DNA from 3 places in the Streptomyces sp. NPDC002176 genome. Region 1 is predicted to be linked to each of the others. Evidence: riboswitches for the same ligand, from Rfam matches in the RefSeq annotation. Region 1 holds a riboswitch; each other region holds the start of a gene.
What was found. Region 1 has a riboswitch for thiamine pyrophosphate ahead of thiC (phosphomethylpyrimidine synthase ThiC). Riboswitches for the same ligand answer to the same signal wherever they lie in the genome.
Positions count from the first base shown of each region.

Region 2: another riboswitch for thiamine pyrophosphate. It lies ahead of ACI2LY_RS08745 (thiamine ABC transporter substrate binding subunit); the one in region 1 lies ahead of thiC (phosphomethylpyrimidine synthase ThiC).
Region 3: another riboswitch for thiamine pyrophosphate. It lies ahead of thiO (glycine oxidase ThiO); the one in region 1 lies ahead of thiC (phosphomethylpyrimidine synthase ThiC).

Region 1 is NZ_JBJDQW010000005.1:429,430-433,571, reverse strand. It holds gene ACI2LY_RS24815 (hypothetical protein) at 34-897, shown strand; gene thiC (phosphomethylpyrimidine synthase ThiC) at 908-2,713, opposite strand; TPP riboswitch at 2,706-2,878, opposite strand; gene ACI2LY_RS24805 (YibE/F family protein) at 2,950-4,142, shown strand, end outside.
Region 2 is NZ_JBJDQW010000002.1:115,663-119,804, forward strand. It holds gene ACI2LY_RS08740 (ABC transporter permease) at 1-693, opposite strand, end outside; gene ACI2LY_RS08745 (thiamine ABC transporter substrate binding subunit) at 750-1,823, opposite strand; TPP riboswitch at 1,904-2,011, opposite strand; gene rlmN (23S rRNA (adenine(2503)-C(2))-methyltransferase RlmN) at 2,053-3,159, opposite strand; gene ACI2LY_RS08755 (hypothetical protein) at 3,243-3,731, opposite strand; gene ACI2LY_RS08760 (hypothetical protein) at 3,728-4,142, opposite strand, start outside.
Region 3 is NZ_JBJDQW010000003.1:330,771-334,912, forward strand. It holds gene thiE (thiamine phosphate synthase) at 1-5, opposite strand, end outside; gene ACI2LY_RS15285 (Rv2175c family DNA-binding protein) at 81-446, opposite strand; gene ACI2LY_RS15290 (NAD(P)/FAD-dependent oxidoreductase) at 513-1,745, opposite strand; TPP riboswitch at 1,907-2,019, shown strand; gene thiO (glycine oxidase ThiO) at 2,010-3,200, shown strand; gene thiS (sulfur carrier protein ThiS) at 3,197-3,397, shown strand; partial or broken gene ACI2LY_RS15305 (thiazole synthase) at 3,400-4,142, shown strand, end outside.

The sequences.
Region 1 (4,142 bases):
ATGCGAGCCCCAAGCCCTACGGAGCATCGGGGGATGCACATGAACAGCGTTCCGCAGCACCTGCTGAGCGAGGACCGCCGGGAATTCGAGCGGCTCCTCGACGAGGCGCTGCGCTCCGCACCCGACCACCCGGAACTGTCCGCCGTCGGAGAGCGGCTCAACCCGGAACAGCTGCGCACGATGGCGCTCAACGCCACGGCCCTCATCGCGGCCGCCGCCGCCACCGAGTACCAGACTTACGTCAAGACCCGCGAGGAACTGCGCCGTCCGGCACCGGCCGCCGAGACGACCGGCGTCGAATCCGGCTCGGCGGAACCGGGATCGGGCCCGCTGGGGCTCGCCGCCGCCCTCGGTGAGACCGCCGAGGCCGCCGGGGCGGGCGCCAGCGCGATGATCGCGGTCCTGGCCCCCGTGCTCGCCGGAACGGCCGCGGTGATCTTCCTGCTGGTCGGCTACAGCCTGAAGATGGTCGCCCCCGGCCAGCAGTTCGGCCGGACCATGGTCACCGTCGGCTGGGTCTTCGGCGCCCTGACGGCGGTGGCGATCCTGACCGCCGGGGTGGCGCTTCTGATCACCGCGCTGCGCAACGGCTCCTCCGCCGGGGCCGCCGCCCAGGAGGAGGCGCGCGAGGCGGTGGCGAGGGCGCGTCAGGAGTGGCGGGACGCGCTGCTCGAGCGCGGCATCCTGCCCTTCCTGCAGGACGCCCTCACCCGGCCCGGCGCACCCGCCGCACAGCCCCTCCCGGCCCCCGGACCGAGCGGCCGGATGCCACGCCTCGGCTACGGCCGCCCCGGCTTCAGCAGCCCCGACGACGGAACGGCCACCGACCGCCCCCGCTTCAGCAGCCCGGACTACACGAGCCCGGACTTCGGCGGCCCGGAACACCAGCCGGACTAGCCCCGTACGGTTAGGGCTTGTCCTCCGCGATCGGCAGGTAGACCCGGTTGCCCGTGGCTGCGAACTCCAGCGACTTCTTCGCCATGCCCTCCTCGATCTCGGCCCGGTTGCCGCCGTGTTCGCGCCGGATGTCCTGCGAGATCTTCATGCTGCAGAACTTCGGCCCGCACATGGAGCAGAAGTGGGCCGTCTTAGCGGGCTCGGCGGGCAGGGTCTCGTCGTGGAACTCCCGTGCCGTGTCCGGGTCCAGGGCGAGGTTGAACTGGTCCTCCCACCGGAACTCGAAGCGGGCGTCCGAGAGCGCGTCGTCCCACTCCTGTGCTCCGGGGTGCCCCTTGGCCAGGTCGGCGGCGTGGGCGGCGATCTTGTAGGTGATGACGCCGGTCTTGACGTCGTCCCGGTTCGGCAGGCCCAGGTGCTCCTTGGGTGTGACGTAGCAGAGCATCGCCGTGCCCCACCAGGCGATCATCGCGGCGCCGATACCCGAGGTGATGTGGTCGTACGCGGGCGCGACGTCGGTGGTCAGCGGGCCGAGCGTGTAGAACGGGGCCTCGTCGCAGATCTCCTGCTGAAGGTCGATGTTCTCCTTGATCTTGTGCATCGGGACGTGCCCGGGGCCCTCGATCATCGTCTGTACATCGAACCGCTTGGCGATCCGGTTGAGTTCCCCGAGCGTGCGCAGCTCCGCGAACTGCGCCTCGTCGTTGGCGTCCGCGATCGAACCGGGCCGCAGACCGTCGCCGAGCGAGTAGGTGACGTCGTAGGCGGCGAGAATCTCGCAGAGCTCCTCGAAGTTCTCGTACAGGAACGACTCCTTGTGGTGCGCCAGGCACCAGGCCGCCATGATCGAGCCGCCGCGCGAGACGATGCCGGTCTTCCGGTTCGCCGTCAGCGGGACGTACGGCAGCCGCACACCCGCGTGCACCGTCATGTAGTCCACGCCCTGCTCGGCCTGCTCGATCACCGTGTCCTTGTAGACCTCCCAGGTCAGCTCCTCGGCCCGGCCGTCGACCTTCTCCAGTGCCTGGTAGAGCGGCACGGTGCCGATGGGCACGGGGGAGTTGCGCAGCACCCACTCGCGGGTGGTGTGGATGTTGCGGCCGGTGGAGAGGTCCATGACCGTGTCGGCGCCCCAGCGGGTCGCCCAGGTCATCTTCTCCACCTCCTCCTCGATCGAGGAAGTGACCGCCGAGTTGCCGATGTTGGCGTTGACCTTCACCAGGAACCGCTTGCCGATGATCATCGGCTCGATCTCCGGATGGTTCACATTGGCGGGCAGCACGGCCCGGCCCGCCGCGATCTCCTCGCGGACCACCTCGGGAGAGACGTTCTCCCGGAGCGCCACGAACTCCATCTCGGGCGTGATCTCCCCCTGGCGGGCATAGGCGAGCTGGGTGACCGCCCGGCCCGTCCGTCCACGCCGGGGCTGGCGAGGCCGTCCCGGAAAGACTGCGTCCAGATTGCGCAGCCCGCCGCGCGGCGAGGTGTGCTTGATCCCGTCGTCCTCCGGCCGGACGGGACGGCCCGCGTACTCCTCGGTGTCGCCACGGGCGACGATCCAGTTCTCCCGTAGCGGGGCCAGCCCCCGGCGGACATCGGTGTCGGCTTCCGGATCGGTGTACGGGCCGGAGGTGTCGTACAGCGTGACCGACCGCCCGTTGGTGAGATGCACCTGACGGACCGGCACCCGCAGGTCGGGGCGCGAACCCTCGACATACGCCTTGTGCCAGCCGATGGACTTCCCGGCCTCCTCGCCCGACGAACTGGTCGTCGTGGTCTGCGCGGAGGCAGGCGTGCGTGCGTCCTTGTTGGTCATGAGACCTACTCCCTACGCCGGCATTACCCGGTAACAGGTTCGGCGGTCGACGCAGCGATTTCCGTCCGCAGATGATCTCGGGGAACCATGTTCCACGTGAAACATCGCAACGACGGAGGTCAGCGCCCTCTCAGCCCGGTGCTCCGAGCTCCCGCGTGTGCAAAGGTGCCTCCACGCTAGCGCCCTGTGTGACGGGATGAACAGTGGGCCTCCCCCGTTCTTGCAATGATCGGGCCGTGACCACGACGCAGCAGCCTCCCTACCCTCCCCCCGGCCCACCCCACCGGCCCGGCTCCGGACCAGGCCCCGGCGACGGGAGCGGGCACGGGTCCGGCCCCGGAAACGGCCATGGCGGTCATGGCGGTCATGGCCACTCTCACAACCACGGCCCCGCCGCGCCGGTCTCCAGACATCTGCGCAAGGTCATCGCGGCCATCCTGATCCCGTTCAGCGCGGCCGTCGTCGTGGGTCTGGTGGTGCTCTGGCCCGGAGGCGCGCCCCCGCACCAGCGCTCCGGGGTCGGCTTCGACCGCCAGACCCAGCAGGCCACGGTCACCCAGGTCACCTCGGTGAGCTGCCAGGTCGGCGGGGTGGGCGGGGGAGCCCCGGCCGGTGATCCCTCGGCCACGGGCGCGGGTCCGGCTGCCCAGGAGGACAAGAAGGGCCCCTGCAAGAAGGCGATTGTCCGGGTCGACACCGGCAAGGACAAGGGACGCACCTTCACCGAGCTGGTGCAGCCGGACCAGACCCGGCAGTTGCACCAGGGCGACAAGGTCGTGGTCGCCTACGAGCCCAAGGCGCCGAGGGAACTCCAGTACGCGGTCACCGACCTGGACCGCAAGTTCCCCATGGCCCTGCTCGCCGGGATCTTCGCGGTCGCCGTCGTGGTGGTGGGCCGACTGCGCGGTGTCATGGCGCTGGTGGCCCTGGCCGTCAGCTTCATGGTGCTCACCCTGTTCATCCTGCCCGCGATACTCCAGGGCTCGAATCCGCTGCTGGTGGGCGTGGTCGGGTCGAGCGCGATCATGCTCATCGCGCTGTACATGTGCCATGGCCTGTCCGCGCGGACCTCCGTCGCGGTGCTCGGCACCCTCGTCTCCCTGCTGCTGATCGGTCTCCTCGGCTCACAGTTCATCGGCTGGGCCGCGCTCACCGGCAACACGGACGACAACACCGGCCTGATCCACGGCCTCTACCCGTCCATCGACATGAGCGGGCTGCTGCTCGCGGGCGTCATCATCGGCTCGCTGGGCGTGCTGGACGATGTGACGGTCACCCAGACCTCGGCCGTGTGGGAACTGCACGAGGCCAACCCCTCGATGGGCTGGCGCGGGCTCTACCGGGCGGGCATCCGCATCGGCCGCGACCACATCGCCTCCGTCGTCAACACCCTCGTCCTTGCCTACGCGGGCGCCGCGCTGCCCCTGCT
Region 2 (4,142 bases), on a different contig from region 1:
GAGGACGGCGGCCGTGGTCAGGTCGAAGACCTCGGAGGTCTGCCGGTAGATCTCCACCTCCAGGGTGGAGAAGGTGGGCCCGCCGAGGATCTGCACCACACCGAAGGAGGTGAAGGTGAACAGGAACACCATCAGCGCGGCGGCGGCCACTGCGGGCGCCAGCGCAGGCAGGGTGACCTGGCGCCAGGCGCGCAGCGGGGACGCGCCGAGCATCCGGGCGGCCTCCTCCTGCCGAGGGTCCAGCTGTCCCCACAGTCCGCCGACGGTACGGACGACGACGGCGTAGTTGAAGAAGACGTGCGCGAGCAGGATCGCCCACACCGTGGTGTCCAGCCGCACGCCCCACAGCTCGTCCAGCAGTCCGCCGTGGCCGACCAGGGCGAGGAACGCGGTGCCGACGACCACCGTGGGCAGCACGAACGGCACGGTGACCACGGCCCGCAGCACCTGTTTGCCGGGGAACTCCAACCGGGCGAAGGCGTAGGCGGCGGGCAGCGCGATCAGCAGGGTGAGCGCGGTGGAGGCCAGCGCCTGCCAGGTGGTGAACCACAGCACGTGCCGGATGTCGGAGCGGCCCAGCACCTCGGCGAACCGCCCGAGGTGCCAGGTGCCGTCGGCCTTGAGCCCGCGCGCCGTGATGGCGGCGACGGGCCAGGCGAAGAACAGCGCGAAGAACGCGACGGGCAGGGCCATCAGCCCCAGCCGCGCCGCGCTCCCGCGCGGGTGGCTGCGCCGTGCGGCTGCTTCGGCTACTTCAGTACGAGCGACGTCCACGAGCTGACCCACTGGTCGCGGTTGGCGGCGATCTTCTCAGGCGCCATGGTCTCCGGGTCCTTGGCGGCGGGCCCGTTCGCGGTGAACTCGGCGGGGACCTTCGCGTCCTTGATCACCGGGTACACGAACATGTTCAGCGGCATGTCCTGCTGGAACTGCCTGGACAGCAGGAAGTCGAGGAACGCCTTGCCGCCCTTGGGGTTCTTCGCGTGGTTCAGCAGCCCGGCGAACTCGACCTGCCGGAAGCAGGTGCCCTCGGAGACGCCGGTGGGGGCGGTCTTCGGCTTCTTCTTGGCGTAGATCACCTCGGCGGGCGGCGAGGAGGCGTACGACACGACGAGCGGCCGGTCACCGCCCGCCTTCCTGCCCTCGGAGGAGCCGGAGAACTCCTGGTAGTACGCCTGCTCCCAGCCGTCGACGACCTTGACGCCGTTGGCCTTGAGCTTCTTCCAGTACCCCTCCCAGCCCTTGTCGCCGTAACTCGCGGCGCTGCCGAGCAGGAAGCCGAGGCCGGGCGAGGAGGTGGCGGCGTTCTCGGTGACCAGCAGGTTCTTGTACTTCGGGTCCGCGAGGTCGGCGAAGGTGCGCGGCGGCTTCAGCTTGTGCTCGGTGAAGTACGCCTTGTCGTAGTTGACGCAGATGTCGCCGTGGTCGACGGGGGTGACCCGGTGCTTGGCGGGGTCCAGCTGGAAGGCGGGGTCGACCTGGCCGAGGCCCTTGGCGGCGTACGGCTGGAAGAGGCCGTTGTCGAGGGCGCGGGAGAGCAGGGTGTTGTCGATGCCGAAGAAGACGTCGCCCTGGGGGTTGTCCTTGGTGAGGACCGCCTTGTTGACGGCCTGCCCGGCGTCGCCGTCCTTGAGGACGCGCACCTGGTAGCCGGACTGCTTCTCGAAGTCCGCGATCACGTTCTTGGACGCGGCCCACGAGTCGTGGCTGACGAGGGTCACGGTCTTGGTGTCCGCGCTCCCCTTGGTGTCGGTGGACCCGCACGCGGAGAGCGTGAGCAGGCCGAGGCCGACCGCCGCGGCCACGAAGGTCTTGGTGTGCACTGGTGGTCCTCCTGGGGTGGGCCAGGAAGAGACGCGGCCCTGCCCGGACTCCGCGCGGGAGCCCGGGCAGGGCGCAACAGCTTGAGTGATGACCGAACTTCCTACCCAGAATGACCTGGGCGAGGTTCAGAGGGTCTGCGGCCTGGTTGCCGCACTCTCAGCGCTGTGGCGCTCCCCTGTCGGAATATGTAGATGTATGACCGTGTGAAGTTGTGCTGACCGGTTCAGGTTACCGCTCGGTGGCGGCGAGCTGACCACACGCCCCGTCGATCTCCTGACCGCGGGTGTCCCGGACCGTCACCGGCACGCCGTGCGCCGCGATGGCCGCCACGAACGCCTTCTCGTCCTCGGGGCGGGAGGCGGTCCACTTGGAGCCGGGGGTGGGGTTGAGCGGGATCAGGTTGACGTGCACGGGCTTGCCCTTGAGCAGTCGGCCGAGCCGGTCACCGCGCCACGCCTGGTCGTTGATGTCCCGGATCAGCGCGTACTCGATGGACAGCCGACGCCCGGACTTCTCCGCGTACTCGAACCCGGCGTCCAGCACCTCGCGCACCTTCCACCGCGTGTTCACGGGGACGAGGGTGTCGCGCAGCTCGTCGTCGGGGGCGTGCAGGGAGATCGCCAGCCGGCACTTGAAGCCCTCGTCGGCGAAGCGGTGGATGGCGGGGACGAGGCCGACGGTCGACACGGTGATCCCGCGCTGCGAGAGGCCGAGGCCGTCGGGGGCGGGGTCGGTGAGGGCCCGGATGGAGCCGACGACGCGCTTGTAGTTGGCGAGCGGCTCGCCCATGCCCATGAAGACGATGTTGGAGAGCCGCGCGGGCCCGCCGGGAACCTCTCCGTCCCGGAGCGCCCGCATGCCGTCCACGATCTGGTGCACGATCTCGGCGGTGGACAGGTTCCGGTCCAGCCCCGCCTGTCCCGTCGCGCAGAACGGGCAGTTCATCCCACACCCGGCCTGCGAGCTGATGCACATGGTGACCCGGTCCGGGTACCGCATCAGTACCGACTCCACGAGCGTGCCGTCGAACAGCCGCCAGAGCGTCTTACGGGTGGTGCCCTGGTCCGTGGCCAGATGCCGGACCACCGACATCAGCTCAGGAAACAGCGCCTCCCGCAGCTTCTCCCGCGAACCGGCCGGGATGTCCGTCCACTGCTCGGGGTCGTGCGTGTACCGCGCGAAGTAGTGCTGCGAGAGCTGCTTGGCGCGGAACGGCTTCTCCCCCGCCTCCGCGACAGCATCCTTCCGCTCCGCGGGCGAAAGGTCAGCGAGATGCCGCGGCGGCTTCTTGGCTCCGCGGGGGGCGACGAAAGTGAGTTCTCCGGGCTTGGGCATGGTGGTACCAGTGTCTCAGATCGACTTGGGGTGCCTGGCCAGAGCGGGGTGGGAGTGGTCACCCACCCCGCCAGGCGCCACGATCAAACGGTGTCGATCTGCCACGCGATGACGCCCACGGAACCCTTGACGCCGTCGGCATCGATGCGTACCTGCTCGGGCGCCGTGATCCGCTGCTGCACGATCGACCGATCGCAGGGCACCTCGGCACTCGGACCGACACTCGCAGGAGTCAGCGTGACGCGGGCACTACCGCTGCCGACGCACACGAGACTGAGCTTGTACGTCTTGCCCTTGCTGAGCAGCGGCTCAGTGTGGATGCCATCGCTTACCCGCTCCACTCCAGCCTCGACCTTCGTCCCGCCGCCCACCGCGGCAAGGACACCCTGAGCCTCGGCGGTGAGCTTCTTCTCCCGGGCGTCAACAGTGTCGTGAGACGCGCCGACGGCCGGGGACGAGGCTGGCCCAGTGGAGTCACCGTCGCCACCACCAGAACTGCACGACGCCAGCAGCAACACCGAGACGGTCACAGCACCGGCGGCGAGCCAGGCCCGCGGAATCGTATGGGTCATGATGAGGTTTCCCAGTACTTCCAGCCGGTCTCGGAGGTGGGCAGCGTCGCCGACCCATGCCCGATCTCGACACCGCCGCAGTTGCCGCCGCTGCCGGAACGGTACTTCTTCCAGGTCACCTTGTAGCCCCAGGAACCGTACTGCAGATGACCGTACTTACCCCTGGCGATTTCACGGGAGTACGTGTGCCCGGTGGTGACCGTGACGCTACCGCCGACCTTCACACTGACGCTGGCCTTGGCTTTCGCCACGACCCCGCTGGCCTCGAACTCGCCCGTGCCCGTCACCTCGGCGGAGATGGTCCCTCCCTTGGTCACGACCACGGTCATCGTGCCGCCCGGCCCATCTTTGTACTTGGTGCCGTTCCACCAGGACGGAACGTGAACGGCCTTCTTGGACTTGATGCTGTAC
Region 3 (4,142 bases), on a different contig from region 1:
GGCATGCGGTGGGTCCCCCGGTGGTTCGGTGTGCGGGTCGTGCGTGGGGGCGGCGCCCGGCCGGGCGCCGCCCTGGTGGGTCAGCCGGCCAGTGCCTGGGCCCGGCGCTTCACCTCCGTGCCGCGGTTCTCGCTGAGGGCCTGCGCGGGGGTGCCGGGCAGGGAGGAGTCGGGGGTGAAGAGCCATTCGATCATCTCTTCGTCCGTGAACCCGTTGTCGCGCAGGAGCGTCAGGGTCCCGGTGAGGCCCTTGACGACCTTGTCCTCGTCGATGAAGGCGGCGGGGACGTGCAGCGCCCGGTTCTCACCGCGGCGTACGGCGATGACTTGGCCCTCCTTGACCAGCTGCCGCACACGCGTCACCTCGACATCGAGCATTTCGGCGATGTCGGGGAGGGTGAGCCAGGCGGGGACAAGAGCGTCGATCTTGGTGTCAATCTCGGTCACGACACCTAGCCTGCCATCCCCCACCGACAGTCGGTAGTCGGGCCACTCCGCGCGCGGGCCCCCGGCCTACTCGACGACGGCCTGTTTCAGCGGGAGCGCGGGGTCGGTGAGGGCCTCGGCGTCCATCAGGCGGCCCGCCTCGATCAGCCGCCTGCCCTGGGCCAGGTCGCGCGGACGGCCCACCGCCAGCAGGGCCACCAGACGGCCCTCGCGCAGCCAGCACACGGACCAGGCGGGGTCGGCGGGGTCACCGCGCCACACCGTGCGGTCGGCGGCCGCGTGGTGGCCCGCGTACTGCACGAACCGCCCGAACTGCTCGGACCAGAAGTACGGCACCGGGTCGTAGGGCGCCGCCTCCTCGCCCAGGATGTCGGCGGCGACCGTACGGGGGCCCTGGAGGGCGTTGTCCCAGTGGTGGACGAGCAGCCGCTCGGCGTAGCGGGCCGAGGGGAAGGAGGTGCAGTCGCCGACCGCGTACACGTCCTCGGCGGAGGTGCGCAGCCGGTCGTCGGCCAGGACGTCGCCGTGCGGGCCGAGGGCGATGCCGGAGCCGGTCAGCCAGCCGGTGGCGGGGTGGGCGCCGATGCCGACCACGACGGCGTCGGAGGGCAGCCGGGCGCCGTCGTCCAGCACCACCGCGCCGGGTTCGACGGCGGCCACGCGGACGCCGGTGCGCAGGGCGACGCCGCCGTCCTCGTACCAGGCGGTCATCGGGGCGGCGACCTCGGCGGGCAGGGCACCGGCCAGCGGGCGGTCGGCGGCCTCGACGACGGTGACCGCGCAGCCCGCCTCCCGGGCGGCGGTGGCGAACTCGGCGCCGATCCAGCCCGCGCCGACGACGACCACGTCGTGCCGCGCGGCGAGCACCGGGCGCAGCCGCTCGGCGTCGTCCAGGGTGCGCAGCAGATGCACACCGGGCGTCTCGTCGGTGCCGGGCAGCCGGACGGGTTCGGCGCCGGTGGCGAGGACCAGCACGTCGTACGGGACGGGGCCCGTCGCGGTGTCCAGTTCGTGGTCGGCGGGGCGGACGCCGAGCGCCTCGCAGCCGAGCCGGAGGTCGATGTCGAGCGAGGCGAAGTCCACGTCGAAGGCGGAGCCGTCGGCGGTGCCGAGGAGGATGGCCTTGGACAGCGGGGGCCGGTCGTACGGCTGGTGCGGCTCGGCGCCGATCAGGGTGACGGGCCCGGTGAAGCCCTGTTCACGCAGGGCGACGGCGGTCTGCACCCCGGCCATGCCCGCCCCGACGACGACCACGCGCCGTTCCTGTGCCGTGCCGTCCGGAGATGTCTGCTCGCTCACCTGATCACCTTAGGTCACTGACTCACCGTCAGTCAGTGCGCGAGCGCACCGACCTCTTCCACCACACTGGTGCCCGCACCCGGCCCGGATTCGCGCTCCGGCCGGACCCGGGCCGTGCTCTCTTACGGCTGAGCTGGGCGGGCGGCTAGGCTGGCCACCGTAACTGCACTCGCGGGAGCCCGGACGCACCGGGCTGAGAGGGAGGCTGGCGGCCTCCGACCGTACGAACCTGATCCGGGTCATGCCGGCGAAGGGAGGGGCGGGATGCCCATGCCGTCACGTACGTCCGAACCGTCCAGCACCCCGGACGTCCTCGTCGTCGGGGGCGGGATCATCGGCCTGGTCACCGCCTGGCGCGCGGCCGGGCGGGGGCTCACCGCGGCCGTGGTGGACCCCGATCCCGGTGGCGGGGCCGCGCGGGTCGCGGCCGGGATGCTGGCCGCGGTCACCGAGCTGCACCACGGCGAGGAGGGGCTGCTCGCCCTCAACCTGGCCTCCGCGCGCCGCTATCCCGAGTTCGCCGCCGAGCTGGCCGAGGCCACGGGGCACGACCTGGGCTACCGCCGCGCGGGCACCCTCGCCGTCGCCTTCGACACCGACGACCGCGCCCAGCTCCGTGAGGTGCACGAGCTGCAGCTCCGGTGCGGGCTGGACTCCCAGTGGCTGTCCGGGCGGGAGTGCAGGCGGCTGGAACCGATGCTGGCGCCCGGTGTGCGCGGCGGGCTGCGGGCCGACGGGGACCATCAGATCGACCCCCGGCGGCTGGCGGCCGCGCTGCTGACCGCCTGCGAGCGGGCCGGGGTGGCCTTCCACCGCTCCTGGGCCGCGCGGCTGGACGTGGCCGGGGACCGGGCGACCGGGGTCACCACGGCGGACGGCACCGCGCTGGCCGCCGGTCAGGTGGTGCTGGCGGGCGGCAGCCTCAGCGGGCGGCTGGAAGGGGTGCCGGAGGCGCTCGTACCGCCGGTGCGCCCGGTGAAGGGGCAGGTGCTGCGGCTGACGGTGCCGCCCCGGTACCGGCCGTTCCTGAGCCGTACCGTGCGGGCCGTGGTGCGCGGCGGGCCGGTGTACCTGGTGCCGCGCGAGAACGGCGAGCTGGTGATCGGCGCGACCAGCGAGGAGCTGGGGTACGACACCACGGTCACCGCGGGCGGGGTGTACGAGCTGCTGCGCGACGCCCATGAGCTGGTGCCCGGCATCACCGAGCTGCCGCTCACCGAGACCCTGGCCGGACTGCGTCCCGGCTCCCCCGACAACGCCCCGCTGCTCGGCCCCTCCGGCCTCGACGGCCTGCTGCTGGCCACCGGGCACTTCCGCAACGGCGTGCTGCTCACGCCCGTCACCGGGGACGTCATGGCCGACGTGCTGTGCGGCGGGGGCCTGCCCGAGGTGGCCCGCCCGTTCTCGCCGCACCGGTTCGCCGCCCCCTCCCCCACCCTGGAGCACTCCGCATGAACATCTCCGTCAACGGCGAGCGCCGCGAGGTCGCGCCGGGCACCGCCCTGGACGCGGTCGTACGTGTCCTCACTCCGGCGCCGTCCGGGGTGGCCGCCGCCGTCAACGAGACCGTGGTCCCGCGTACCCGGTGGGCCGAGACCGGCCTCGCCGAGGGCGACCGGGTCGAGGTCCTCACCGCCGTGCAGGGAGGCTGACCGTGACCACCAAAACCACCGACCCCCTGGTCCTCGGCGACCTGACCCTGGACTCCCGGCTGATCATGGGCACCGGAGGCGCCCCCAGCCTGGACGTGCTGGAGCGCTCGCTGATCGCGTCCGGCACCGAGCTGACCACGGTGGCGATGCGCCGGGTCGACCCCGGAGCGCACGGCTCGGTGCTGTCGGTGCTGGAGAAGCTGGGCATCCGCGTCCTGCCCAACACCGCGGGCTGCTTCACCGCCGGAGAAGCGGTGCTGACCGCCCGGCTGGCCCGTGAGGCGCTCGGCACCGACCTGGTGAAGCTCGAGGTGGTGGCGGACGAGCGCACCCTGCTGCCGGACCCGGTGGAGACGCTGGACGCGGCCGAGACCCTGGTCGACGACGGCTTCACCGTGCTGCCCTACACCAACGACGACCCGGTGCTGGCCCGCAGGCTCCAGGACGTGGGGTGCGCGGCCGTGATGCCGCTGGGCTCCCCGATCGGCTCCGGGCTCGGCATCCGCAACCCGCACAACTTCGAGCTGATCATGGAGCAGTCGTACGTCCCGGTGATCCTGGACGCGGGTGCCGGTACGGCGTCCGACGTGGCGCTGGCGATGGAACTGGGGTGCGCGGGTGTGATGCTCGCCTCGGCCGTCACCCGGGCGCAGGACCCCGAGACGATGGCCACGGCCATGCGGCACGCCGTGCACGCCGGGTACCTGGCGCGGCGGGCCGGACGCATCCCCCGCCGCCATTTCGC